2 regions of the Pseudomonas sp. DR48 genome follow, and region 2 is predicted to be linked to the other one. Evidence: predicted binding sites of a transcription regulator. Region 2 holds the regulator's gene; the other holds the start of a gene.

Region 1 (14,585 bases), 2.0 Mb from region 2:
AATGAGCGCATGAGCCAGATCGTCAACCATAACGGTACCGTATATCTGGCAGGGCAAGTCGGCGACGATATGAGCGCCGGGATTGAACAGCAGACCCGTGAAACCCTCGCCAACATCGAGCGCTTGCTGGATCTGGCCGGGACCGACAAGAACCACTTGCTGTCGGTAACGATTTACTTGAAAGACATTGATGCGCACTTCGAAGGCATGAATGCGGTGTGGGACAAGTGGCTGCCAAAAGGCGTCGCCCCGGCCCGCGCGACTGTCGAGTCGAAGCTGTGTGAACCCGAGATCCTGGTTGAGCTGTCGGTTGTCGCCGCTCTGCCATAAGCCTGCAAGAAAGATCCCTCTTCCGGTGCTGGTGGCGGTTCACGCCGCCAGCCAGCGCCGGTTTTTTATTCCCATGACCGCCTAGAAGTCTGCCGCCATGCGTCCAGCCCGTGCCCTGATCGACCTTCAAGCCCTGCGTCACAACTATCAGATCGCCCGTGAAATCACCGGGGCCAAGGCCCTCGCGGTGATCAAGGCCGATGCCTACGGCCATGGCGCGGTGCGTTGCGCCCAGGCGCTGGAAGCCGAGGCAGACGGGTTCGCCGTGGCGTGTATCGAAGAGGCATTGGAGCTGCGTGCCGCGGGTATCCGTGCGCCGGTACTGTTGCTCGAAGGTTTTTTCGAAGCCGATGAACTGTCGCTGATCGTCGAGCATGATTTCTGGTGCGTGGTGCATTCGTTGTGGCAACTCGAAGCCATCGAGAAAGCCACGCTGAGCAAGCCGATCACGGTCTGGCTCAAGCTCGATTCGGGCATGCACCGTGTGGGGCTGCACCCAAAGGATTATCAGGCGGCCTATCAACGGTTGCTGGCCAGCGGCAAGGTGGCGAAGATTGTGCTGATGAGCCACTTCGCCCGGGCCGACGAGCTGCACGATCAGGCCAGCGACGAGCAAGTCGCGGTGTTTGAAGCAGCGCGTAAAGGTTTGTCGGCCGAGATCAGTCTGCGCAACTCGCCAGCGGTCCTGGGTTGGCCGCAGATTCCGAGCGACTGGGTTCGTCCCGGCATCATGCTCTACGGCGCGACGCCATTCGAGGAAGCCAACGCCGTGGCATCGCGCCTGCAACCGGTGATGACGCTGGAGTCGAAAGTGATCTGCGTGCGGGAACTGCCGGCCGGTGAACCGATTGGTTACGGTGCCAAATTCATTACGCCAAAGCCGATGCGCGTCGGTGTGGTGGCCATGGGTTACGCCGATGGTTATCCGCGCCAGGCGCCGACCGGCACGCCGGTGTTGGTCGCCGGGCAACGCAGTCAGTTGATCGGCCGGGTGTCGATGGACATGCTCTGCATCGATCTGACCGATGTACCGCAGGCCGGTCTGGGCTCGACTGTCGAGTTGTGGGGCAAAAACATCCTCGCCAGTGATGTCGCGGCGGCTGCCGGGACGATTCCTTACCAGATCTTCTGCAACCTGCGCCGGGTGCCAATGCTCTATTCCGAGGGTTAAGGCCAAACGCCGCGAACCGGAAGTCGCCTCGCTGAACAGGATTCAGGTCCAAGTGTTGTAAATACTGAACGCTCTCGCCATGATAACGCTCAATATTCAAACAACCTGAATCCCTGGAGGCGCTAGCATTGGACGTCGGTGAACGACTGCAATCCATCCGTAAGCTCAAAGGACTTTCCCAGCGTGAGCTCGCCAAGCGCGCGGGTGTGACCAACAGCACGATTTCGATGATCGAGAAGAACAGCGTCAGTCCCTCGATCAGTTCGCTGAGGAAAGTCCTGGGCGGGATTCCCATGTCCATGGTCGAGTTCTTTTCCGAAGAAATCCTGCAGGAAAAACCGACGCAGATCGTCTACAAGGCCAACGAACTGATCGATATTTCCGATGGCGCAGTGACCATGAAACTGGTCGGCCGGGCTCATCCGAGCCGGGCTATCGCATTCCTCAATGAAATCTACCCGCCTGGCGCCGACACCGGTGACGAGATGCTCACCCATGAGGGCGAGGAGACCGGGATTTTGGTAGAAGGGCGACTGGAATTGGTGGTCGGGCTCGAAACTTTTGTGCTCGAAGCCGGCGACAGCTACTACTTTGAAAGTACCAAGCCACACCGTTTCCGTAATCCGTTCGATGCGCCGGCGCGACTAATCAGCGCAGCCACGCCAGCCAATTTCTAAGGGAAGAGGCGTCCTGCCAGTATGGCGGCGGCACCCGAAGTGTTTTTCCGCCGCGTCACAAGACCCCTTCGACTTTGGGGTTGTTTCAGTGCGGCGGGCTTACCGTTATACTTGCGCCCGCCTGCGAACCGTGGCCGTGGGCGTGACTAGCCACCATTGAGGGTGAACGCGTGAATCTAATTATGAAAATGCTGGCTGCACCAGCAACCGTATTGGCCCTATGGGCTGTCAGCGCTCAAGCTGCGACGAACGACGATATTGCCAAGCGCCTTGAACCAGTCGGCCAGGTCTGTGTGACGGGTCAAGAGTGCAAAGGGATGGAAGTGGCTGCCTCTGCTGGCGGCGGCGGTGCCAAGACCCCTGATGAAGTGATTGCAAAACATTGCAACGCTTGCCACGGCACCGGCCTGTTGGGCTCGCCGAAAATCGGCGACGCGGCGGACTGGGGCAAACGTGCCAAAGAACAAGGCGGCCTTGACGGTCTGTTGGCCAAAGCCATCACCGGTATCAATTCCATGCCGCCAAAAGGCACCTGTGCCGATTGCTCCGATCCTGAGCTGAAAGGCGCGATCGAGAAGATGTCCGGCCTGAAATAAGCCTGCCTCCTCAACAAAAAGCCGCTTAAGAGCGGCTTTTTTGTGCCCGCGATTTAGCCTCGCAGGCTATTCATTGCAGCAAAGACACGGCAAGCTCGGTCCAACCCCAATTCACGGAATGTAAGGGAAGATCAGATGGTGCAGCTGTGTTCTATCGAGCAAGCGGTCGATGATGTGTTGACTCGGTTGCCGGCGCATATCCATATGGGTCTGCCACTCGGTCTGGGTAAACCCAACCATTTCGTCAATGCGCTGTTCCAGCGCGTCGCGCAATTGCCCGAGCGGCAGCTGACGATCTACACCGCCCTGTGCCTGGGTCGTCCTGCCTTGGGCGACGGTTTGCAAAAGCGCTTTCTCGAACCCTTCATCGAGCGGGTGTTTGGCGACTACCCGGAACTGGATTTTCTCGCGGGACTGCAGCACGACAGCCTGCCGAGCAACATTCATGTGCATCAATTTTTCATGCAACCGGGCAGCCTTCTGCATAGCGCCTCAGCCCAGCAGGATTACGTCAGCAGCAACTACAGTCATGCTGCGCGGGACATCAATGCCGCCGGTTTGAACCTGGTGGCGCAGTTGGTGGCCAGCCATGGCGAGCATCCCGATCGCCTGAGTCTGAGCTGCAACCCGGACATCACCCTCGACCTGTTTCCGATGATCGCCAAACGGCGGGCGGCGGGGGAGACGATCCTGCTGGTCGGCCAGGTGCACAATGATTTGCCCTATATGCCGGGGGATGCGGAAGTCGGCATCGACGCTTTCGACTTGCTGATCGACGAGAAGGACAACAGCACGTTGTTCTCGACGCCGAACATGCCCGTCGGGTTCCAGGATCACTTCATCGGCTTGCACGCCAGCACCCTGGTGCGCGATGGCGGCACGTTGCAGATCGGCATCGGTTCCATGGGCGATGCCCTGACGGCCGCCTTGTTGGCGCGTCAAGCTGACAATGATGGCTACAAGGCCTTGCTGGCAGATATCAATCTCAGCCAGTGGGCGCAATTGATTGACCGCGAAGGCGGTGTCGAGCCATTCGTCAAAGGCCTCTACGGTTGCAGCGAAATGTTCGTCAACGGTTTGCTGGTGCTGGCCGACGCCGGGATTGTGCGGCGCAAGGTTTACCCGGATGTGCCGACCCAGCAACAGGCGAATGCCGGCACCCTGGACGAGGCCGCGCAAAGCGACGGCATTTCGGTGCACGGCGGGTTCTTCCTCGGGCCGCGCAGTTACTACGAGCGCTTGCGCGAACTGCCGCAAAACAAGCGGCTTGAATTCAACATGACCCGCATCAGCTACATCAACGAGCTCTACGGTCAGGAAGAACTCAAACGCTTGCAGCGCCTCGATGCGCGCTTCATCAACTCCGCGTTCACCGTGACCCTGCTCGGCGCTGGCGTTGCCGATCAACTGGAAGACGGGCGGGTGCTCAGCGGGGTTGGCGGACAATACAACTTCGTCGCCCAAGGCCATGCGCTGGAAGGCGCGCGTTCGGTGTTGATCCTGCGCAGCTGGCGCGAGTCGGGGGGTGAAGTCAGTTCGAATATCGTCTGGGAATACGGCCACTGCACGATCCCTCGGCATTTACGCGACATCGTGGTGACCGAGTACGGCATCGCCGATTTACGCGGCAAGACCGACGCGGCGGTGATCGAGGCATTGCTCAACATCAGCGACTCTCGCTTCCAGCCGGGATTGATCGAGCAGGCGCAGAGCGTTGGCAAGTTGCCGAAGAATTTCCGTATCGATCCACGTTTTTCCGACAACAGCCCGCAGCGTTTGCAGGCGATCCAGGCACGGCACCCGAACCTGTTTCCGGAATATCCGCTGGGGTGTGATTTTACGGAGGTGGAGCGGGATCTGTTGCGGGCGCTGAACTGGCTGAAGAGCAAATTCAAGCTGACGGAGATTCTGGAACTGGGCAAGGCAGCGCTGGATGCGCCAGAGCCTGCGGCGTTTCCCGAGCATCTGGAGCGGATGCAGCTGACCAATCCGGAAGGCTTGAAAGAGGACTTGTTTCAGCGACTGTTGCTCACCGGCTTGAAGGCCACCACGCAATAACAGCCAACACAAAACAACTGTGGGAGCGGGCTTGCTCGCGAAGGCGGTGTGTCAGTCGACATCATCGGTGACTGACACGGCCCGTTCGCGAGCAAGCCCGCTCCCACAGGGGGATGTGCGTTGTGGCGGGTTATTCGATGAAGGTGACGACGCCGCCGGCCAGCGACTGAACGCGAGCCAGCGATTCAACGCGATAACCCTGCGCATCCAGTTCCGCACGGCCGCCCTGGAACGATTTCTCGATCACGATCCCCAAACCGGCAACGGTGGCGCCAGCCTGTTTGATGATCGAGATCAGCGCTTGCGATGCCTTACCGTTGGCCAGGAAGTCATCGATGATCAGCACGCGGTCGCTGCTGGTCAGGTGGCGCGGGGAGATGGCCACGGTGCTTTCGGTCTGCTTGGTGAACGAGTAGACGGTCGCCGACAGCAGGTTTTCAGTCAGGGTCAGGGACTGATGCTTGCGCGCAAAAATCACCGGGACGCCCAGGTTCAGGCCGGTCATGATCGCCGGGGCAATGCCCGAGGCTTCGATGGTGACGATCTTGGTGATCCCCGAGTCCTTGAACAGCGTGGCGAATTCGTCGCCGATCAGCTTCATCAGGGCCGGATCAATCTGGTGGTTCAAAAAGGCGTCGACTTTCAGGACCTGGTCGGAAAGCACGATGCCTTCTTCGCGAATTTTCTTGTGCAGTGCTTCCATGAAGCTTTCCTCAAAGGACGGCGGTGCGTCCAAGGCTGGTTAAAAAGTAGTCGATTCTAGCGCTTTAACATCGCGCGTATATCCGCCAATGCGGTATTGCCACGAACGGCCTTGACCTCGACGGGCGTGTCGTCGGTGCCTTCCCAGGCCAGATCGTCCGGCGGCAACTCATCGAGGAAGCGGCTCGGCGCGCAATCGATGATCTCGCCGTATTGCTTGCGCTTGGCGGCGAAGGTGAAGGCCAGGGTCTGACGTGCCCGGGTAATCCCGACGTAGGCCAGCCGGCGTTCCTCTTCGATGGTGTCGGCTTCGATGCTGGAGCGGTGCGGGAGGATTTCCTCTTCCATGCCCATGATGAACACGTACGGGAATTCCAGGCCCTTGGACGCGTGCAAGGTCATCATCTGCACACCTTCGGCGCCGTCTTCCTCTTCCTGCTGACGTTCCAGCATGTCGCGCAGCACCAGTTTGCCGATGGCGTCTTCGACGGTCATCTCGCCTTCTTCGTCCTTCTCCAGCGTGTTCTTCAACGCTTCGATCAGGAACCAGACGTTGCCCATGCGGTAATCGGCGGCCTTGTCGCTGGAGCTGTTGGTGCGCAGCCAGTTCTCGTAGTCGATGTCCATGACCATGCTGCGCAGCGCCGAGATCGGGTCTTCGCCGGCGCACTGTTCGCGCACCTTGTCCATGAAGCGCTTGAAGCGCGACAGGCGATCGGTGAAGCGCGCATCCAGGTGTTCGCCCAGGCCGATTTCGTCGGTGGCGGCGTACATCGAGATCTTGCGTTCGGTGGCGTAGTTGCCCAGTTTTTCCAGCGTGGTCGAACCGATTTCCCGGCGCGGAACGTTGATCACTCGCAGGAAGGCGTTGTCGTCATCCGGGTTCACGATCAGGCGGAAGTAGGCCATCAGGTCTTTTACTTCCTGGCGACCGAAAAAGCTGTTGCCGCCGGACAGTCGATACGGAATCTGGTGGTGTTGCAGCTTCAGCTCGATCAGCTTGGCCTGGTAGTTACCGCGATACAGGATCGCGAAATCGCTGTACGGCCGGTCCGTGCGCAAGTGCAGGGTCAGCAGTTCCACGGCCACGCGCTCGGCTTCGGCGTCTTCGTTGCGGCAGCGGATCACGCGGATCTCGTCGCCGTGGCCCATTTCGCTCCACAGCTGCTTTTCGAATTCGTGCGGGTTGTTGGAGATCAGCACGTTGGCGCAGCGCAGGATGCGGCTGGTGGAGCGATAGTTCTGCTCCAGCATGACCACTTTCAGGGACGGATAGTCGTCCTTGAGCAACATCAGGTTTTCCGGTCGCGCCCCGCGCCAGGCGTAGATCGACTGGTCATCGTCGCCGACCACGGTGAACTGGTTGCGGGTGCCGATCAGCAACTTCACCAGCAAATACTGGCTGGCGTTGGTGTCCTGGTATTCGTCCACCAGCAGGTAGCGGACTTTGTTCTGCCATTTTTCGAGAATGTCGGCGTGTTCCTGGAACAGCTTCACCGGCAGCAGGATCAGGTCGTCGAAGTCCACCGCGTTGAACGCCTTGAGCGTGCGCTGATAGTGGGTGTAGACGATGGCGGCGGTCTGCTCCTTGGGGTTGCGTGCGTTTTCCAGGGCTTCGGCCGGCAGGATCAGGTCGTTTTTCCACGAGCCGATCATGTTCTTGATCTCGTCGACGCCGTCGTCGCCGGCATATTCCTTCTGCATGATGTCGGTCATCAGGGCTTTGACGTCGGTCTCGTCGAAGATCGAGAAGCCCGGTTTATAGCCCAGCCGCACGTGTTCCTTGCGGATGATGTTCAGGCCCAGGTTGTGGAAAGTGCACACGGTCAGGCCACGGCCTTCGCCGCCCTTGAGCAGGGTGCCGACCCGTTCCTTCATCTCGCGCGCGGCCTTGTTGGTGAAGGTCATGGCGACGATGTACTGGGCGCGAATGCCGCAGTTCTGGATCAAGTGCGCAATTTTGCGAGTGATCACGCTGGTCTTGCCGGAGCCAGCACCGGCGAGCACCAAAAGAGGGCCGCCGACGTAGCTCACGGCTTCTTGCTGCCGGGGATTGAGTCGGGACATGCGTAGTCAGGGAGTCATTTGTGAAATGGGCCGGCATTTTAACAGGCTCAGCGAATTGTGCTGCTCTCTCCGACTTGTGACGTACTGCGCTATCTCTATTTGCCGGTTTTGATACTTTCAAGCAGGATGCGCGGTGAATATGCGGCTAATGTTCGTATTCCAGACACAAAGCCTCGCTTGAAAACTGATGTCAGTTGGTCATTGGTTGGCGGCGCGGCATAATGCCTGCCGCCTACATCTTTGCAGAGTCTAGGGAGCTAGCTTGTCTACGCCTGTCGAACCCTTGCGTTTGCTGCTACTGGCCGAAGAGCCAGCGTGGGCAGCGTTGTTGCGCGAGTGTCTGGCTCCGATGGGGAGCTCGGCCGTGCTCATCAGCGCTCCGAGTTGGGACTCGGTCAGCAGTCTGTTCGATGACAACCGCGGTGCGGTGTTGTTGACGGTTCCTGCTCTTCAGCCTGCGCCCGGCCGTTGCAACCTGCCGACGGTGTTGCTGCTCGAGCACGAACCGACGTCGCCGCCCGATGGCGTGAGCGACTGGTTGGTGCGCGATCATCTCGATCCCGGCATGCTGCGCCGTTGCCTGCGCCACGTGCGTGAGCGCGGTGTGCTGGAAAACACCTTGCAGCGTCTGGCCGAGCAAGACCCGCTCACCGGCATCGCCAACCGTCAGGGTTTCCAGACCTTGCTGGCAGCGCGTCTGGCGGAAAACGACGGCCGCGGCCTGGCCCTCGGGCACCTGGATCTCGACAACTTCCGTCACGCCAACGATGCCCTCGGCCATCAGGCCGGCGACCGGTTGATCCTGCAAGTGGTCGCGCGGCTGAAAAGTCAGCTTGAGGCCAGCGATCAACTGGCACGACTGGGCAGCGACGAATTCGCTCTGCTGATCGACACCCGTCGTGCGCCGCAACGCGCCGAATGGATGGCCGAACGCATCACCGAAGCCCTGGCCGAACCTTATTGGGTCGATGGCGAAAGCCTGTTGATCGGTTCCAGCCTGGGCATCGCCCATGCCCGGGCCCAGGCTGGCGCCGACCCTCTGATGTGGCACGCGCACATCGCCATGCAGCAAGCCAAAAGCACTCAGGGCTGCACCTTTCATATCTTCAATGAACGCATCAACCGTAATGCCCGCAGCATGGCCGATCTCGAAAGCGAGCTGCGCCGGGCCTTGCGTCGTGACGAACTGGAGTTGCATTACCAGCCACGCCTGAACCTTGAGGACGGCAAAATCGTCGGCCTCGAAGCCCTGGTGCGCTGGCGCCATGCCGAGCGTGGTTTGTTGGCCCCCAGCGAATTCGTGCCGCTGGCCGAGCAAAGCGGTTTGATCGTGCCGCTCGGTTACTGGGTGATTTCCCGCGCCCTGCGCGACATGCAGGCGCTGCGCGAGCGCGGTTTGCCGGCGTTGCACATGGCGATCAACCTGTCGTTCCGTCAGTTCCAGGACAGCCAATTGTTGTCGACCCTGAGCCGGCTGATTGCCGAGCGCGGCGTCGAGGCGCAATGGCTGGAGTTCGAACTGACCGAAACCGCGGTGATGCGCCGCAGCGACCTGGTGAAGCAGACCATGGATGCCCTCGGGCGGCTGGGCGTGCGCTTTTCTCTGGATGACTTTGGCACCGGGTTCTCGTCCTTCGTGCACCTCAACAGCCTGCCGATTGCCTTGCTCAAGGTCGACAAGAGCTTTGTCGGCGGCATGGAAGAGCGCGAAGAGAATCGCAAACTGGTGCACGCGATGATCAACCTGGCGCACAACCTCAATCTTGAAGTGGTCGCTGAAGGTGTGGAAACCACAGAACAACTGAATTTGCTGCGAGGGTTTGGTTGCGATCAGGTGCAGGGTTACCTGATCAGCAAGCCGCTGCCGCTGACGGAACTGGTTGAGTATTTGACATTTGACAGCGACCAGCAGCCGATGATGGAAGTGATGGTTTAAACACGGTCAAAAAAGTGGGAGCGGGCTTGCTCGCGAAAGCGGTGTGTCAGTTAACATCCCCATTGACTGGCGCACCGCTTTCGCGAGCAAGCCCGCTCCCACAGGGGATCTTCATTCGGTCTGGGGGATCTCGAAACGCTGCGACACAGGCTCGCGCCGAATCATCCGCTTCATCTTCCACTCGAACGCCAGCGTCAGACTTACCGCCGCACACGCCAGGCCCAGCGCCAACCCCCACCAGACGCCCGTTGGCCCCCCGTTCAAGTTGAACGCCATCCACCATGCGGCCGGTGCCCCGATCAGCCAATAGCAACCGAGCCCGACCAGGAAGGTGGTCTTGGCGTCCTTGAGCCCGCGAATGCAGCCCATGGCGATCGTTTGCGTACCGTCGAACAGCTCGAACCATGCGGCGACCGCCAGCAGGCTCACAGCGAGGTTGATGACGTCGCGAAATGCCGGGTCGTTGTGGTCCAGGAACAAGCCGATCAACTGATTGGGGAAGAACCAGAACACCATCGCGAACCCGAGCATCGATGCAGCCCCGAACGCAATCCCGACCCGACCCGCCAGCCGCGCATCCAGCAACTGCCCGGCGCCGTAATGCTGGCCGATGCGCATGGTGATCGCGTAGGAAATCCCCGCCGGTACCATGAACGCCACGGAAACAATCTGCAGGGCGATCTGGTGCGCGGCCAGTTGCGTGCTGCCCATGGTGCCCATGCACAGCGCCGCGAACGCAAACAACCCGACTTCGACCGCGTAGGTGCCACCGATGGGCAGGCCGAGGCGCCACAGCTCTTTCAAGTACTGACGGTTAGGCCGCGACAGGCCCTGGCGCAGCGGATAAGCGTCGTAGGCTGGATGCCGACGGATGTGCAGCGCCAGCGCCACGGCCATCAGGTTGGCGACGATGGCCGTGACCAGACCGATGCCCATCAGGCCCAGTTTTGGCAGGCCGAACATCCCGGTGATCAACGCATAGTTGAGCAGGAAGTTGGCCACGGTGCCGCCCAGGCTGATGACCATCACCGGCGTCGCCCGGCCGATGGCGCTGGTGAATCCGCGCAGGGCCATGAAGCTCAGGTAGCCGGGCAGGGCGAAAGGCAGGATCAGCAGGAACTGGCCGGCAGCGTGGACGTTGGTTTCGGTCTGGCCGAATAGCAGCAGCACTGGTTTGAGGTTCCACAGCAGCAACCCGGCCACCAGCGCCATCAGCCACGCCAGCCACAACCCGGCCTGGGTCAGTCGCGCAGCACCGACGATATCGCCGGCGCCCTGACGGATCGCCACCAGGGTGCCGACGGCGGCGATCACGCCGATGCAGAAGATCGACACAAACGAATACGTCGCCGCACCCAGGCCGCCGCCGGCCAGCGCTTCGGGACTCAGGCGCGCCATCATCAAGGTGTCGGTGAGGACCATCAGCATGTGCGCCAACTGCGAGGCAATCAGCGGCCCCGCCAGCCGCAGGATGGCCCAGAGTTCGGTACGTGCTGGATGCTGCATGATCATCACGCTCGACTATCGAGGAGAAAAAGGAAACCCCAAGGAAATCAGGAGAACGCTGATTCTCGGCGCTTCACGGGGATTGCACAAAGGGATAAAAAGGATGGGTGGCATGAGTCAAACTCATGCTGGCAAGTTTCTGCTAACGTTGTGCAACTGCGCCTCAGGAGCTTTGCCGATGTCCCGTCGTCTTCCACCCTTGTATGCCTTGCGCGCATTTGAAGCGGCGGCACGGCATAGCTCGTTTACCCGTGCGGCGGAAGAACTGTCGATCACCCAAAGTGCGGTCAGTCGGCATATTCGTACGCTCGAAGAGCATTTCGCCTGTCGTCTGTTTCACCGCAGCGGACGCAACCTGCAATTAACCGAGTCGGCGCGGCTGATTCTTCCTGGCATTCGTGAAGGTTTTACCGCCCTGGAACGTGCCTGCAATACCTTGCGCGCCGAAGACGACATCCTGCGCATGAAAGCCCCCTCGACGCTGACCATGCGCTGGCTGCTGGCGCGGCTCAGCCGTTTTCGGCACTTGCAGCCGGGCAACGAGGTGCAACTGACCAGCGCCTGGATGGACATCGACTCGGTGGACTTCAATCAAGAACCGTTCGACTGCGCCGTGATCCTCAGCAACGGGCATTTCCCGCCGGACTGGGAGGCGACGCTGTTGTTTCCCGAGGAGTTGATTCCCGTGGGCGCGCCGAATCTGTTGAAGGATCAGCCGTGGGACGTTGCGCGTCTGGCCACCACCGAACTGCTGCACCCGACGCCGGACCGCCGCGACTGGCGCACATGGCTGGTGCGCATGGGCGTGGATGATCAGGTGTCGCTCAAGGGCGGGCAGGTCTTCGACACACTGGAGCTGGGCATGATCGCCGCAGCCCGGGGTTATGGCGTATCCATGGGCGACTTGCTGATGGTGGCGGAAGATGTCGCGCAGGGTCGTCTGAGTTTGCCGTGGCCGACCGCCGTGGCCAGCGGTGAGAATTATTACCTGGTCTGGCCGAAAACCCGTCCGGGAGGTGAACGTTTGCGCCGCCTCAGCGATTTCCTGCTCGGGGAGGTCCGGGCCATGGATTTACCGGATGTCGATCACCTGAGCTGAATCGATAGAGCCCCAGTGGTAGAGGCCTTGAGCCATATCCTCGTTTTTTACTCAAGTATTAAGGTTTGCCGCCGAATATCTGCAGATGGAACCTTCGTGCAGGTTCGTCGCAATTCCCTTTGAATATTGCCGAGTGTGCATCGTGATCAGGATTATCTGGTCGCTCGGCCAGGAGCTGTCATGTCTCAACCCCGTGCCCGGATCGCCTCACAACTTGGTCTTGCGCTTGCCGTGATTCTGGCGATTGTCATCACTGGCAGTACCGTATTCGCCCTGCGCTCGCTGGACAGCGCCAACCTCGCCACCCGCGAGGAGCACCTGGCCAGCGAAGCCCGGTTGCTGGCCGACCAATTGAGCACCTTTCACGGCACGTTGCGTGAAAGTACCCAGCGCCTGGCCGGCCTGTTCGAGAAACGCTTCAGTGCGGGTCTGAGCGTGCACCCGGATGAGCCGTTGGCCGTCGCGGGTACGCAGGCACCGGGCTTGCACCTGGGCAGCGAAGTGTTGAACAACAACTTCAAGGAAGTCGACGAGTTCAAGCAAATGACGGCGGGCGTCGCGACAGTGTTCGTGCGCAGTGGCGAAGACTTTGTCCGGGTCAGTACCTCCCTGACCAAGCAGGATGGCAACCGGGCCATCGGCACCTTGCTGGATCACGCCAACCCGGCCTATGCGCGGTTGATGGCGGGGCAGAGCTACGTCGGTCGCGCCTTGCTCTTCGATCGCTCCTACATGACTCAGTACACCCCTGTACGCGACAGCAGCGGCAAGGTGATTGCCGTGTTGTTCGTAGGGTTCGATTACACCGATGCACAGAACGCGCAGTTCGAAAACCTCAAACGCTTCCGCATCGGCCAGACCGGTTCCTTGGCGCTACTGGATGAGCAGAACAAGTGGCTGGTGCCGATTGCGGGCGTGCAGGCGCTCGATAAAGCAGTCCCGGCCATCACCGGCCTGGCGAAAAACCCGGGCAAGGGCGATTTCTGGAGCGACAAGTCCGAAGACTTCTACAGCGTGGCCGTGCCGTTCGACGGCGGCCCTTGGTCGGTGGTGGCGAGCATGCCAAAAACCGAAATCAGCGCCGTGACCTGGAGCGTCGGCATTCAACTGGCGATCGGCAGTCTGCTGGCGACGTTGATTGCCGTGGGTTCGGCGGTCTGGTTGCTGCGCAGCAAACTCGCACCACTGGGCGATCTGGTGCGCCAGGCCGAAGCGCTGGGCGCCGGTGATCTGAGCGTTCGCCTGAACGTGTCGAGCAATGACGAGATTGGTCAGCTGGCCCGCGCCTTCAACCAGATGAGCCAAGCGCTGTCGACGATGGTCGAGCACATCCGCAAGGCCTCCGGCGAGGTCAACAGCCGCGCTCAGGCGTTGTCCGGCCTGTCCGGCGGTGCCTATGAAGGGATGGAGCAGCAGTCTGGCGAAATCACCAGCATGGCCGGTGCCGTGGAAGAGTTCAGTGCAACCTCGCTGAACATCGCCGACAACATGGGCAGCACCCAGCGCCTGGCCCAGGAAAACGCCCAACAAACCCAGATCGGTCGCACCTCGATGGACGAAGCGTCCTCGTCTCTGGAGCAAATCGCTGGCGCCCTGAACAGCACCGCCACCGTGATCAACACCCTGGGCCAGCGCTCCCAGGAAATCGGCGGCATCGTCGGCGTGATTACCTCGATCGCCGAACAAACCAACCTGCTGGCGCTGAACGCGGCCATCGAAGCGGCGCGTGCCGGCGAGCAAGGTCGCGGCTTTGCGGTGGTGGCCGATGAGGTGCGCAACCTGGCGTCGCGCACCCGCCAGGCCACCGATGAAATTTCCGTGATGATTCATAGCATCCAGCAGGAAACCGGTAACGCGATCAGCACCATGGAGCAAGGCAATCTGTTAATGCAGGAAGGCCTGTCGCGTAACGCCAACGTGGCCTCGGCCCTGGCGCGCATCGACGAACAAAGCCGCTCGGCCGGCGAGCAATTCGCGGCGATCACCACGGCGACTCAGGAACAGAGCAGCACCGCGACCTTGCTCAGCAGCAACCTGCAAAGCATTGCGCTGGCCAACAGCGAGCAGCGTGAAGTGGTGTCGAACCTGGCCGTTACCGCCAAAGAGCTGGAGAAGCTGGCGGCGGACTTGCGCCAAGAGGTTGACCGGTTTCGTTGAGGCGGCCGAAGCCGCTATCGCGAGCAGGCTCCACACTGGATTTGTGAACAACACATATCCTGTGGGAGCGAGCCTGCTCGCGATTGGCCTCACCTCAATCTTCAAGTCGAGCGATCAATCACACTTGGCATTACTCGACACTTCCTTCGTCGCCTGTTTCAACTGGCTACCCAGCTCAGCCGCATTGGTGCTGCTGTAAACCCGGCCACCGGTATTTTCAGCGATGCAACGTGACGGGCCACCGGTGCCGATTTTCACCACGTTGACCCGCAGGCGTGGCTGTTCC
Region 2 (14,556 bases):
CGCCGGCCCGTGGCTGGTGCAGACCTTCATGGATTACATCCTGCGGTTGTACGGCAGTATTCCCATGGTCATTGGCTAATCCATGTCGTCGCTGCTGCAACTGACCGATACCCAGATCAGCACCTGGGTGGCGACGTTCATGTTGCCGCTGTTTCGCGTCGGCACGATGCTGATGGTCATGCCGATTTTCGGCACGACCCTGGTCCCTCGGCGCGTACGAGCCTATCTGGCCCTGGCGATTACATTCGTGATCACCCCGGCGCTGCCACCGATGCCGCCGGTCAATCCGCTGGACCTCAGCGGTTTGCTGCTGATTGGCGAGCAGATCCTTATCGGTGCGGTGCTGGGTTTCTCCCTTCAGTTGTTCTTCCAGGCCTTTGTGGTGGCCGGGCAGATTGTCGCGATTCAGATGGGCATGGGCTTCGCGTCCATGGTCGACCCTACCAACGGCGTGTCGGTGGCGGTAATCGGGCAGTTTTTCACCATGCTGGTGACGCTGATGTTCCTGGGGATGAATGGTCACCTGGTGGTCTTCGAAGTGCTCACCGAAAGCTTTACCACGCTGCCGGTCGGTAGCGGGTTCATGGTCAATCATTACTGGGAAATGGCCGGAAAGCTCGGTTGGGTGCTGGGTGCCGCGTTGGTGCTGGTGCTGCCGGCTATCACCGCGTTGCTGGTGGTCAACATCGCGTTTGGCGTGATGACCCGGGCGGCACCGCAGCTGAACATTTTCTCCATCGGTTTTCCGCTGACCCTGGTGCTCGGGATGTTCATTCTCTGGGTCAGCCTGGGGGACATTCTCAACCAGTACCAACCCATGGCCGTCGAGGCCTTGCAGTTGTTGCGCGAACTGGCGAAGGCGCGCTGAGTCATGGCTGAGAGCGAAAGCGGTCAAGACAAAACAGAAGACCCCACGGACAAGCGCAAGAAAGACTCCCGCGACAAAGGCGAGGTGGCGCGATCCAAGGAACTCAACACCCTGGCGATCATGCTCGTCGGCGCCAGTGCGCTGCTGATATTCGGCGGTGCCCTGGCGCAAGACATGATGGAGCTGATGCGCATCAACTTCTCGCTGCCCCGGGAAGTGATCATGGACCAGAAATCCATGGCCAATTACTTGCTGCATTCGGGGCAAATCGGCTTGTGGGCGATTCAGCCGATCATGATCTCGTTGGTGTTGGCGGCGATCATCGGCCCGATCTCCCTGGGGGGCTGGCTGTTTGCGTTCGGCTCCATGGCGCCGAAGTTCAGTCGGATGAACCCGCTCAGTGGCCTCAAGCGGATGTTTTCTACCAAGGCGCTGGTGGAGCTGATCAAGGCGTTTGCCAAATTCATCATCGTCCTGTTCGTGGCGCTCGCAGTGTTGTCGTCGGACATCGCCGACTTGCAGCGCATCGCCCATGAACCGTTGGAAATGGCGATCATTCACAGCCTGCAAGTGGTCGGCTGGAGCACCTTGTGGATGTCCTGCGGGCTGATCATCATCGCCGCCGTCGATGTGCCGGTGCAGCTGTGGGAAAGCCACAAGAAACTGCTGATGACCAAGCAGGAAGTGCGCGACGAACACAAGGATCAGGAAGGGCGTCCGGAGGTCAAGCAGCGGATTCGTCAACTGCAGCGCGAGATGTCCCAGCGCCGGATGATGGCGGCGATCCCGGAGGCCGACGTGGTCATCACCAACCCGACCCACTACGCCGTCGCCCTCAAGTACGACCCGGAGAAGGGCGGGGCGCCGATGCTGCTGGCCAAGGGTAGCGACTTCCTGGCGTTGAAGATTCGTGAAATCGCCGTGGCCAACAATGTGCTGCTGCTCGAGTCGCCGGCCCTGGCGCGTTCGATCTATTACTCCACCGAACTGGAGCAGGAAATTCCCGGCGGCCTGTATCTGGCAGTTGCCCAGGTGCTGGCCTATGTCTACCAGATTCGCCAGCACCGCGCGGGCAAGGGCAAGCGCCCGGACCCGCTCAAGGACGACTTGCCGATTCCGCCGGATCTGCGTCGCGACTCCTGAAAATTCGCTGGCAGTGCCGGCCCCATCGCGGGCAAGCCCGCTCCCACATTTGATCGCATTTCCTCAGGAAGAACTCGGTTACCTGTGGGAGCGGGCTTGCCCGCGATGAGGTCAGTCCAGTCACCGCAACTCCCCTTGGTAATCCCTCTATTTCAAGTACCTGCAAAAGTTGGAAGGCTTCTTGCAATAGCCGCCCTGCGCCTGCTTTGGGCGTCAAAAGTTTGCTTTAAAGGAACGGGGAAAACCGGTGGATCGCTCTCAGTTATTCAACACAGCCCGCACAAGCGTTGCCGATTTAAGTCGGGGCAACCTGGGTGTGCCGTTGTTGCTGCTGGTCATGCTGGCGATGATGATGTTGCCAGTGCCGCCGTTCCTGCTGGACGTGTTCTTCACGTTCAACATTGCGCTGTCGATCGTGGTGCTGCTGGTCTGCGTGTACGCCTTGCGGCCGCTGGATTTCGCCGTTTTCCCGACCATCTTGCTGGTGGCGACACTGATGCGCCTGGCGCTGAACGTGGCCTCCACGCGGGTGGTGATGCTCCACGGTCAGGAAGGGCATGCCGCCGCGGGTAAGGTGATTCAGGCCTTCGGTGAGGTGGTGATCGGCGGTAACTACGTGGTCGGTATTGTGGTCTTCGCGATCTTGATGATCATCAACTTCGTCGTGGTAACCAAGGGCGCCGGGCGTATTTCCGAGGTGAGCGCACGTTTCACCCTCGATGCGATGCCCGGTAAACAGATGGCCATCGACGCCGACCTCAACGCCGGCCTGATCGATCAGAACCAGGCCAAGCTGCGCCGCATGGAAGTTGCCCAGGAAGCCGAGTTCTACGGTTCCATGGACGGTGCCAGCAAATTTGTACGCGGTGACGCCATCGCCGGCCTGCTGATTCTGTTCATCAACCTGATCGGCGGCATGGCGGTCGGGATCTTCCAGCACGGCATGAGCTTCGGCGACGCCGGCAAGGTTTACGCGCTGTTGACCATTGGTGACGGTTTGGTGGCGCAATTGCCATCACTGTTGTTATCCACAGCGGCTGCGATCATGGTGACCCGTGCTTCCGGTTCGGAAGACATGGGCAAGCAGATCGGTCGCCAGATGTTCGCCTCGCCAAAAGCGTTGGCCGTCGCGGCGGGTTTGATGGCGGTGATGGGGCTGGTGCCCGGCATGCCGCACTTCTCCTTTCTCAGCATGGCGGCCCTGGCGGCCGGCGGTGCGTACCTGTTCTGGAAGAAACAGAACGTGGTCAAGGTTCAGGCCTTGCAAGAGGTCAAGCGCCAGCAGGAACTGCTGCCATCGCCTGCCCGCGCCATGGAAACCAAGGAACTTGGCTGGGATGACGTAACGCCGATCGACATGATCGGGCTGGAAGTCGGCTATCGCCTGATCCCTCTGGTGGATCGCAATCAGGGTGGTCAGTTGCTGGCGCGGATCAAGGGCGTGCGCAAGAAGCTCTCCCAGGACCTGGGCTTCCTGATGCCGACTGTGCACATCCGTGACAACCTCGACCTCGCGCCGAGTGCCTATCGCCTCACGTTGATGGGGGTGATCCTGGCGGAAGCGGAGATTTACCCGGATCGCGAACTGGCAATCAACCCGGGGCAGGTCTATGGCTCGCTCAATGGCATAACCGCCAAAGATCCGGCTTTTGGTCTGGAAGCGGTCTGGATCGAAATCAGCCAGCGAGCCCAGGCTCAATCGCTCGGTTACACCGTGGTCGATGCCAGCACGGTCGTGGCGACCCACTTGAACCAGATTCTGTACAAGCACTCCAGCGAACTGATCGGTCACGAAGAAGTCCAGCAACTCATGCAATTGCTGGCCAAAAGCTCGCCCAAGCTGGCCGAAGAGCTGGTGCCGGGTGTGGTCTCGCTGTCGCAACTGCTCAAGGTGTTGCAGGCGTTGTTGGCTGAACAGGTGCCGGTGCGCGACATTCGCAGCATCGCCGAGGCCATCGCCAACAATGCCGCCAAGAGTCAAGATACCGCCGCGCTGGTCGCCGCGGTGCGCGTCGGCGTATCCCGTGCAATCGTCCAAAGCATTGTGGGGACTGACTCCGAGCTGCCAGTTATCACTCTGGAGCCAAGGTTGGAACAGATATTGCTCAATAGTCTTCAGAAGGCAGGACAAGGCTCGGAAGAGGGCGTTCTGTTGGAGCCAAGCATGGCTGAGAAGCTGCAACGCTCGTTGATCGAAGCGGCGCAGCGTCAAGAAATGCAAGGTCAGCCGGTGATTCTGCTGGTGGCCGGTCCGGTTCGCGCGATGCTCTCGCGATTCGGCCGACTGGCAGTCCCGGGTTTGCATGTGTTGGCTTACCAGGAAATTCCTGACAACAAGCAAGTGACCATCGTTGCGACAGTAGGGCCCAACGGCTGAGGTAGTGGTTTATGCAAGTTAAGCGTTTTTTCGCCGCCGATATGCGTCAGGCCATGAAACTGGTTCGTGATGAGCTGGGCGCTGATGCCGCGATTATCGGCAATCGCCGGATCGCTGGCGGTGTCGAACTGACGGCTGCCCTCGATTACAAATTGTCGGCGCTGGCCCCGCGCGTTCCGAACATGGAACTCGAGGATGAGCTGCGCAAGACCCAGTCGCGGATCGTTACCGCCCAGGCTGAATTGAGCCTGCGTGGCGAAGGCGAGACCGACGGCGACAAAACCACCAATCGGCAGTTGTTCGCCGGCCTGCCATTGACCGCCGCCGAACCGCTGATAGAGCCAACTTACACCCAGCCCCGTCGTGCTGCACCGGCCCCGGCGCCAGCGGCAGGCGGCGTCGATCCACGGGCGTTCGACTCGATGCGTTTCGAGCTCAACAGCCTGCGCGAACTGATGGAAGTACAACTTGGTTCCCTGGCCTGGAATCAGCTGCAAGGCAGCCGTCCGGCCCAGGCCAACCTCTGGCGTCGCCTGCAACGCATCGGTTTGTCCGGCCCGTTGTCGCGCGATCTGCTGGCGATGATTACCGATATTGAAGAGCCTCGTCAGGCCTGGCGCATGCTGCTGGCGCACCTGGCGCGGATGATCGCCACACCGGAAGTCGAGCCACTGGAAGAGGGCGGCGTGATTGCCATGGTCGGCCCTGCCGGCATGGGCAAGACCACCACCCTGGCCAAGCTCGCGGCGCGTTACGTGCTCAAGTACGGCGCGCAAAACATCGCGCTGGTGAGCATGGACAGCTACCGTATCGGTGCTCAGGAACAACTCAAGACGCTGGGCCGGATCCTCAATGTGTCGGTGACTCACATTGATCCGGGCCAGTCGCTGGTCCAGGCACTGGAACCATTGCTGCGCAAACGCGTGGTGCTGATCGATACCGCGGGCCTGCAGGCCAGCGATCCGGCACTGCGCATGCAGCTCGAAAGCCTGGCCGGCCGTGGCATCAAATCAAAAAATTACCTGGTGCTGGCAACCACCAGCCAGAAACAGGTTCTAACGGCCGCTTATCACAGTTACAAACGCTGCGGGCTCGCTGGCTGCATCCTGACTAAACTGGATGAAACGGCAAGTCTGGGAGAGGTGTTAAGCCTGGCAATCAGTCATGAATTGCCGGTGGCCTACCTGACGGATGGCCCGCGGATTCCGGATGATTTGCATCTGCCGCGTCGTCATCAGTTGGTCAGTCGCGCCGTTAGCGTGCAAATGCAGGAAGAACCCAGCGAAGAAGCCATGGCTGACATGTTCGCTGATATTTACCACAGTCCGACCAAGCAGGTTGGCTGAGGTAGTAATGAACAGTTTTCGTACCTACATCGATGGTCTGCCATGCATTGTTCCGTTTGTGAACGCGCAGCCAGTAATGTGGCCTCCGTCTATGCAAGACAAGGTAAAGAAATAACATGGGCAGCATGCATCCCGTACAGGTGATCGCGGTGACCGGCGGCAAGGGTGGCGTCGGCAAGACTAACGTGTCAGTGAATTTGTCACTGGCCCTGGCTGAGCTCGGCCGTCGCGTCATGCTGTTGGACGCCGACCTGGGGTTGGCGAACGTCGACGTCCTGCTGGGACTGACACCCAAACGTACCCTGGCCGACGTGATCGAAGGCCGCTGTGAGCTGCGCGACGTTCTGTTGCAGGGCCCCGGCGGCATCCGCATCGTCCCGGCCGCGTCCGGCACCCAGAGCATGGTTCATTTGAGCCCGGCTCAACACGCCGGCCTGATCCAGGCCTTCAGCGACATCGGCGACAACCTCGATGTCCTGGTGATCGATACAGCTGCAGGTATTGGTGACTCGGTAGTCAGTTTTGTTCGCGCCGCGCAAGAAGTCTTGCTGGTGGTGTGCGACGAGCCGACTTCGATCACAGACGCCTACGCACTGATCAAATTACTGAACCGCGATTACGGCATGAACCGCTTCCGCGTGCTGGCCAACATGGCGCAGAGCCCGCAGGAAGGTCGCAACCTGTTTGCCAAGTTGACCAAGGTCACGGATCGCTTCCTTGACGTCGCCCTACAATACGTCGGCGCCGTGCCTTACGACGAAAGCGTACGCAAGGCTGTGCAGAAGCAGCGCGCCGTCTACGAAGCCTTCCCGCGCTCCAAGTGCGCCCTGGCGTTCAAGGCGATTGCGCAGAAGGTCGATACCTGGCCGTTGCCTGCCAACCCGCGTGGGCACCTGGAGTTTTTCGTTGAGCGTCTCGTGCAACAGACCGCAGGACCCGTCCTATGACAGCCAGTGGCTACAACCTCTACAAGAAGTCGGCACGTGACGCGCAGTACGAGCTGATCGAGCGTTACGCGCCACTGGTCAAACGCATTGCTTACCACCTGCTGGCACGTCTGCCAGCCAGTGTTCAGGTTGAAGATCTGATCCAGGCCGGCATGATCGGCCTGCTTGAAGTGTCGACCAAATATGACGCCAGCAAGGGCGCGAGTTTCGAGACGTACGCGGGCATTCGAATCCGCGGCGCGATGCTCGATGAAGTTCGCAAGGGGGACTGGGCACCACGTTCGGTCCACCGCAATACCCGCATGGTCAGCGACGCAATTCGCTCGATTGAAGCTAAAACCGGTCGTGACGCTAAAGATCACGAAGTTGCGGCCGAACTCCAATTGAGTCTCGACGATTATTACGGGATTTTGAACGACACCCTGGGCAGCCGGTTATTCAGTTTCGACGATCTGTTGCAGGACGGCGAACACGAAGGGCTGCACGAGGATGGCGCGAGTGCACATCTGGAACCGTCACGCGATCTGGAAGATGAACGCTTCCAGGCGGCGCTGGCGGACGCGATTGCCAATTTGCCGGAGCGTGAGCGACTGGTGTTGGCGCTGTACTACGACGAAGAGCTGAACCTCAAGGAAATCGGTGAGGTCCTTGGGGTCAGCGAATCCCGGGTCAGCCAGTTACACAGCCAGTGCGCGGCCCGCTTGCGGGGGCGTTTGGGGGAGTGGCGAGCGCGCTGAAGGCAGTGTGGGGACACTGCGAGCGGGACCGGTGCGGGATTAGCTGCACCGGTCGCGATTTGTTGTGCTCCAGACAGTCATCGAGTGCATTGCCGGATTGATTGAAATGGCGTGTCCAGGTGCTGGGCGCGTTTAAGACTGCTTGGAGGTCGAATTGGACAAGAACATGAAAATCCTCATCGTTGATGACTTCTCAACGATGCGGCGGATCATAAAAAACCTGTTGCGTGATCTTGGGTTCACCAACACGGTCGAGGCTGACGATGGCACTACTGCCATTCCGGTTCTCAACAGCGGCAGCATCGACTTTCTGGTAACGGACTGGAACATGCCTGGCATGACCGGCATCGATCTGCTGCGCCACGTGCGCGCCGATGAAAAGCTCAAGCACCTGCCAGTGCTGATGGTCACCGCTGAAGCCAAGCGCGAGCAGATCATCGAAGCGGCCCAGGCCGGTGTTAACGGCTATGTGGTCAAACCCTTCACGGCCCAGGCGTTGAAAGAAAAAATCGAAAAGATTTTCGAACGCATCGGTTGAGACACTGCGTCACCGGGGGAGCTATGGACACTAACGAATCTTCACAGGGCGATTTTGAATCGACCCTGAAAAAACACGCGGTCGAATTGGTCAACAGCCTTGAAAAGGGCAAGTTCGGCGACGCTGTGCAACTGATCCATGAGCTCAATCAGACCCGTGACCGCGGCCTGTATCAGGAGGTGGGCAAGCTCACTCGCGAGCTGCATAGCGCGATCGTCAATTTCCAGATTGACCCGAACATGCCGCAAGCCGAGGAAGTTTCCCAGATCACCGATGCCACCGAGCGTCTGGGGTACGTGGTCAAACTGACCGAGGCCGCCGCCAACCGCACCATGGATCTGGTGGAGAACGCCACACCGCTGGTCAACGGCCTGAGCCAGGAAGCCCAGGCATTGAGCACGGATTGGGGGCGGTTCATGCGCCGCGAAGTCGGGGCTGAAGAGTTCCGTGAACTGGCGCGCCGGGTCGACGGTTTCCTGACACGCAGCAGCGAAGACAATCGCACGGTGTCGAGCAACCTCAACGACATCCTGCTGGCTCAGGATTACCAGGACCTCACCGGTCAGGTGATCAAGCGCGTGACCCAATTGGTCACCGAAGTTGAAAGCAATCTGCTCAAGCTCGTGCTCATGGCCAGCCAGGTAGACCGTTTTGCGGGTATCGAACATGACCGTGAAGCGATGCTGGCTGAAAAAGATCCACAAAAACATCTCTCTCAGGGTGAAGGTCCGCAGATTCATGCCGATAAAAGAGAAGACGTTGTGTCCGGTCAGGACGATGTGGACGATTTGTTATCCAGCCTAGGATTTTAGAGTTTCAACATTCTAGGTTTTTTAGGTTTTTAGACCTTTAGGAGCACCCCCCTTAATGAGCTTCGGCGCCGATGAAGAGATCCTTCAGGATTTCCTGGTTGAGGCCGGCGAGATTCTAGAGCAACTGTCCGAACAGCTGGTCGAGCTTGAAAGCCGACCTGATGATGCGGACCTGCTCAATGCAATTTTTCGCGGTTTTCACACTGTAAAAGGGGGCGCCGGCTTCCTCCAGCTCAACGAGCTGGTGGAGTGCTGTCACATCGCCGAGAACGTGTTCGACATCCTGCGCAAGGGTGAGCGTCGCGTCGACTCTGAACTCATGGACGTTGTTCTCGAAGCGCTGGATGCAGTGAACAGCATGTTCACCGAAGTCCGCGAACGCAGCCCGATCACGGCTGCGACGCCGCAATTGCTTGCGGCACTGGCCCGTCTGGCCGAGCCGCAGATGGCCGACGAAGCTGCTCCGGTGGCCGAAGTGTTCCAGGCGCCGGTCGCTGAAGAGTCGGGAGACATCACCGATAACGAATTCGAACTACTGCTGGACTCGCTGAACGCCGTCAAGGCTCAGGCTGAGGCACCGGCGGCTGCGCCCGTGCAATCGGCACAAGCGGCGGCCAGCGACGAAATCACCGACGCCGAGTTCGAGTCGTTGCTCGATCAACTGCACGGCAAAGGCCAGTTCGCCGTCGATGCGGTGGCAGCGCCTGCACCTGCGGCACCGGCTGCCCCGAAAGCGGCAGGCGACAGCTCCGACATCACCGACGACGAATTCGAGGCATTGCTCGATCAGTTGCACGGCAAGGGCAACTTCGCCGTTGACGCGCTGGAATCGGCCATAGCCGCTGTACCAGCCCCGGCTGCGCCGACCGCTAAAGCGGCTGGCGGTGATCTGATCTCCGATCACGAATTCGAATCGCTGCTCGACGAATTGCATGGCAAAGGCAAGTTCACCGAAGTGGGCACCGGCACCGTGGTGACGGCTCCTGCCGCCAAGGCGCCTGCTGCTGCGGCGAAACCAGAACCTAAAGTTGAAGCGCCGAAACCGGCTGCCGCTGCTGCACCGGCACCGGCTCGCGCCGCGCCGTCCGCGCCGCCACCGGAAAAACCGGCCAGTGAAGCCGAGACCACCGTGCGGGTCGATACCGCGCGTCTCGACGAAATCATGAACATGGTCGGCGAACTGGTATTGGTGCGTAACCGCTTGGTCCGTCTGGGCCTCAACAGCGGCGACGAAGCCATGTCCAAGGCCGTGTCGAACCTCGACGTGGTCACGGCCGACCTGCAGACCGCGGTGATGAAGACCCGGATGCAACCGATCAAGAAGGTCTTCGGACGCTTCCCGCGTCTGGTTCGCGACCTGGCTCGCCAGCTCAAGAAAGAGATCATCCTGGAGCTGGTCGGCGAAGAAACCGACCTCGACAAGAACCTCGTCGAGGCCCTGGCCGACCCGCTGGTCCACTTGGTGCGCAACGCGGTCGACCACGGCATCGAGTCGCCTGAAGAACGCGAAGCCTCGGGCAAGTCCCGCGGCGGCAAAGTGATCCTTGCGGCCGAACAGGAAGGCGACCACATCCTGCTGTCGATCTCCGATGACGGCAAAGGCATGGACCCCAACGTCCTGCGTTCCATCGCGGTAAAACGCGGTGTGATGGACAAGGACGCGGCCGATCGCTTGAGCGACACCGAGTGCTACAACCTGATTTTCGCACCGGGGTTCTCGACCAAGACCGAGATCTCCGACGTGTCGGGTCGTGGCGTGGGCATGGACGTGGTGAAAACCAAGATTTCCCAGCTCAACGGTTCGATCAACATCTACTCGACCAAGGGCCAGGGCTCGAAGATCGTCATCAAGGTCCCGTTGACCCTGGCGATCATGCCGACGCTGATGGTCATGCTCGGCAACCAGGCGTTCGCGTTCCCGCTGGTGAACGTCAACGAGATCTTCCACCTCGACCTCTCGACCACCAACGTGGTGGACGGCCAGGAAGTGGTGATCGTGCGGGACAAGGCGCTGCCGTTGTTCTACCTCAAACGCTGGCTGGTCAGCTCCGCCGCTCACGAAGAGCAGCGCGAAGGCCATGTGGTGATCCTTTCGGTGGGCACTCAGCGGATCGGCTTCGTCGTCGATCAACTGGTGGGCCAGGAAGAAGTGGTCATCAAGCCATTGGGCAAAATGCTCCAGGGAACCCCGGGCATGTCGGGCGCCACCATCACGGGTGACGGTCGCATCGCGCTGATTCTCGATGTCCCGAGCATGCTCAAGCGTTACGCCACGCGGCGTATTTGATTCTGGTGGAGCGGGGCGACCAAGCCTCGCTCCATCTAACGGAGTGTTTATGGCAGTCAAAGTCCTGGTGGTGGACGATTCGGGGTTTTTCCGCCGCCGCGTCTCGGAAATTCTTTCAGCGGATCCGAATATCCAGGTCGTCGGTACGGCGACCAACGGAAAAGAGGCGATCGATCAAGCGCTGGCCCTCAAGCCAGACGTGATCACCATGGACTACGAGATGCCGATGATGGACGGCATCACAGCGGTGCGGCACATCATGCAGCGCTGCCCGACCCCGGTGTTGATGTTCTCCTCGCTGACCCACGAAGGCGCTCGCGTTACCCTCGATGCGCTGGACGCCGGTGCAGTGGATTTCCTGCCGAAGAATTTCGAAGACATCTCCCGTAACCCGGAGAAGGTCAAGCAACTGCTGTGCGAGAAGATTCTCAGCATTTCGCGCAGTAATCGTCGTGCCAACACCTACAGCGCGCCAGCTCCTGCGCCTTCCAGTGCCAGCACTTACGGCAGCAGCGTGCCTGCGCGTCCGGCAGCGACACCGATTCCGGCGCGTAGCTACGCCCCGACATCGGCCCCGACATCGACGGGCCCGTCCTCGCCAGCGCCGAAACGCAAAGCCTACAAACTGGTGGCCATCGGCACGTCCACGGGCGGTCCGGTTGCCCTGCAGCGGGTGTTGACCCAGCTTCCAGCCAATTTCCCGGCTCCGATCGTGCTGATCCAGCACATGCCAGCCGCCTTCACCAAGGCGTTCGCCGAGCGTCTGGACAAGCTGTGCCGCATCAGCGTCAAGGAAGCCGAGGATGGCGACATCCTGCGTCCGGGACTGGCGCTGCTGGCTCCGGGTGGCAAGCAAATGATGATCGATGGCCGTGGCGCGGTGAAAATCCTGCCGGGCGACGAGCGTCTCAATTACAAGCCGTGCGTGGACATCACCTTCGGTTCGGCAGCCAAGTCCTACGGCGACAAAGTTCTGGCGGTCGTACTGACCGGCATGGGCGCCGATGGTCGTGAAGGGGCGCGTCTGCTCAAGCAGGGTGGCAGTGCGATCTGGGCTCAGGATGAAGCGAGCTGCGTGATCTATGGCATGCCGATGGCCATCGTCAAAGCTGATCTCGCTGACGCGATCTACAGCCTGGACGATATTGGCAAGCACCTGGCCGAGGCGTGCATCTGATGGATGTTTTAAGCCTTATCGGGATCATCATGGCGTTCGTCGCCATCGTTGGTGGCAACTACCTGGAAGGTGGTCACCTCGGTGCCCTGGCCAACGGCCCGGCTGCGCTGATCGTCATCGGTGGGACCATTGGCGCTGCCTTGCTGCAATCGCCGATGAGCGCCTTCAAGCGCGCCATGCAAATCCTTGGCTGGATTCTGTTTCCGCCTCGCGTCGATCTGGCCGGTGGCGTTGATCGCGTGGTGAACTGGAGCCTGACGGCTCGCAAGGAAGGTTTGCTCGGTCTGGAAGGGGTGGCCGATGCCGAACCCGACAGCTACTCGCGCAAAGGCCTGCAACTGCTGGTGGACGGCGCCGAACCGGAAGCGATTCGCAGCATTCTGGAAGTGGATTTCTACACCCAGGAAAGCCGCGACATCGAGGCCGCCAAAGTCTTTGAAAGCATGGGCGGCTACGCGCCGACCATCGGTATCATCGGTGCGGTGATGGGCCTGATTCATGTGATGGGCAACCTGGGCGATCCTTCGCAACTGGGCAGCGGCATTGCCGTGGCCTTCGTCGCGACCATCTACGGCGTTGCCAGTGCCAACCTGGTGTTGCTGCCGATTGCCGCCAAGCTCAAGTCTGTCGCGTTGCGCCAGTCGCGTTATCGCGAAATGTTGCTGGAAGGGATCCTGTCGATCGCCGAAGGTGAAAACCCTCGCTCTATTGAGTTGAAGCTTCAGGGCTTCATGGATTGATGGGGGATATGGATCATGGCTCGTCGCAGGCAACCTGAAGAACATGTAAACCATGAGCGCTGGCTGGTTTCCTACGCCGACTTCATCACGTTGCTGTTCGCATTCTTCGTGGTGATGTATTCGATTTCGTCGATCAACGAAGGCAAGTACAAAGTCATTTCCCAAGCGCTGATCGGGGTCTTTACCGATACCGACCGCGCCCTCAAGCCGATTCCGATCGGTGAAGAGCGACCGCAGACGGTGACCCCGGCCAAACCGCTGGTCAAAGACGCCGAGCAGGTTGACGCAGGTATTGCCGGAGCCAGCGATCCGCTGAAAAGCATCGCCGATGACATCAGCGCGGCGTTCGGCGACTTGATCAAGTCCAACCAGATGACCGTGCGCGGCAACGAGTTGTGGGTCGAGATCGAACTCAACTCCAGCCTGTTGTTCGGCAGCGGCGACGCCATGCCCAGCGACATGGCGTTCAACATCATCGACAAGGTCGCGCATATTCTGAAGCCGTTCGACAACCCGATTCACGTCGAAGGCTTTACCGACGATCAGCCGATCCGTACCGCGCAATACCCGACCAACTGGGAGCTGTCTTCGGCCCGTTCGGCGAGCATCGTGCGCATGCTCGCGATGCAGGGCGTCAACCCGGGTCGCCTGGCGTCGGTGGGCTACGGCGAATTCCAGCCAGTGGCCAATAACGCCACCGCCGAGGGCCGGGCACGCAACCGTCGCGTTGTGCTGGTGGTGTCGCGCAATCTCGATGTACGCCGCAGCCTCACCGGCACCGGAACCGCTAATGCAAAACCGGACGCCGCGTTGAAGCGTGCTGGCACACAAACTGCACCGACCCCGGTCAAGTCGCCGGGACGAGAGAGCGCCGTCAATTCTCCGTCACCTGCATTAACACGTTGAGCTATTTCTCGGTCGACCTTGTCGACCGGGAGGAACAATCCGAATGAGAGTCTGGGCCGTTGCCAATCAAAAGGGTGGTGTTGGTAAAACCACTTCCTCTATCGCTTTAGCCGGTTTATTGGCGGAGGCGGGCAAGCGTGTGGTCGTGGTCGATCTCGATCCGCACGGCTCGATGACCAGCTACTTCGGCTACGACCCCGACACTCTGGAACACAGCAGCTACGACCTGTTCCTGCACAAGGGCAGCGTGCCGCAAGGTTTGCCCGGTCAATTGCTGCTGCCGACCAGTCATGAACATATTTCGCTGTTGCCATCGAGCACCGCGCTGGCCACGCTTGAACGTCAGTCGCCGGGCCAGAGCGGTTTGGGCCTGGTGATCGCCAAGAGCCTTGCGCAGTTGTGGCAAGACTTCGATTACGCCGTGATCGACAGCCCGCCATTGCTCGGTGTGCTGATGGTCAATGCCTTGGCGGCGAGCCAGCAATTGGTGATTCCGGTACAGACCGAGCACTTGGCCGTCAAAGGCCTGGAACGCATGGTCAACACCCTGGCGATGATCAACCGTTCACGCAAAGTGGCGTTGCCGTTCACCATCATTCCGACCCTGTTCGACCGCCGCACCCAGGCTTCCCTCGGGACGCTTCGCGTGCTGCGCGACAAATACCCGGAAGAAATCTG

Evidence for each region. Region 2 encodes FliA, which starts transcription of late flagellar genes. Its sites were predicted from a motif close to CTAAAGTTTNNNNNNNNNNNGCCGNTAA; they were not measured.
Region 1: K5K95_RS07940 (methyl-accepting chemotaxis protein) is a predicted target of FliA. The motif match lies at 12,193-12,220, and genes of this name have one in related genera.

Annotation. Positions count from the first base shown of each region.
Region 1 is NZ_CP081946.1:1,722,212-1,736,796, reverse strand. It holds gene K5K95_RS07990 (RidA family protein) at 1-330, shown strand, start outside; gene dadA (D-amino acid dehydrogenase) at 1-5, shown strand, start outside; gene alr (alanine racemase) at 428-1,501, shown strand; gene K5K95_RS07980 (cupin domain-containing protein) at 1,630-2,178, shown strand; gene K5K95_RS07975 (c-type cytochrome) at 2,361-2,774, shown strand; gene K5K95_RS07970 (acetyl-CoA hydrolase/transferase C-terminal domain-containing protein) at 2,910-4,832, shown strand; gene K5K95_RS07965 (xanthine phosphoribosyltransferase) at 4,963-5,535, opposite strand; gene rep (DNA helicase Rep) at 5,592-7,601, opposite strand; gene K5K95_RS07955 (putative bifunctional diguanylate cyclase/phosphodiesterase) at 7,864-9,537, shown strand; gene K5K95_RS07950 (NorM family multidrug efflux MATE transporter) at 9,649-11,043, opposite strand; gene K5K95_RS07945 (LysR substrate-binding domain-containing protein) at 11,222-12,142, shown strand; gene K5K95_RS07940 (methyl-accepting chemotaxis protein) at 12,323-14,299, shown strand; gene K5K95_RS07935 (vWA domain-containing protein) at 14,414-14,585, opposite strand, start outside.
Region 2 is NZ_CP081946.1:3,730,628-3,745,183, forward strand. It holds gene fliQ (flagellar biosynthesis protein FliQ) at 1-79, shown strand, start outside; gene fliR (flagellar biosynthetic protein FliR) at 83-868, shown strand; gene flhB (flagellar biosynthesis protein FlhB) at 872-2,011, shown strand; gene flhA (flagellar biosynthesis protein FlhA) at 2,259-4,388, shown strand; gene flhF (flagellar biosynthesis protein FlhF) at 4,400-5,734, shown strand; gene fleN (flagellar synthesis regulator FleN) at 5,851-6,681, shown strand; gene fliA (RNA polymerase sigma factor FliA) at 6,678-7,418, shown strand; gene K5K95_RS16865 (chemotaxis response regulator CheY) at 7,585-7,956, shown strand; gene K5K95_RS16870 (protein phosphatase CheZ) at 7,980-8,768, shown strand; gene K5K95_RS16875 (chemotaxis protein CheA) at 8,824-11,055, shown strand; gene K5K95_RS16880 (chemotaxis response regulator protein-glutamate methylesterase) at 11,105-12,232, shown strand; gene K5K95_RS16885 (flagellar motor protein) at 12,232-12,972, shown strand; gene motD (flagellar motor protein MotD) at 12,988-13,878, shown strand; gene K5K95_RS16895 (ParA family protein) at 13,922-14,556, shown strand, end outside.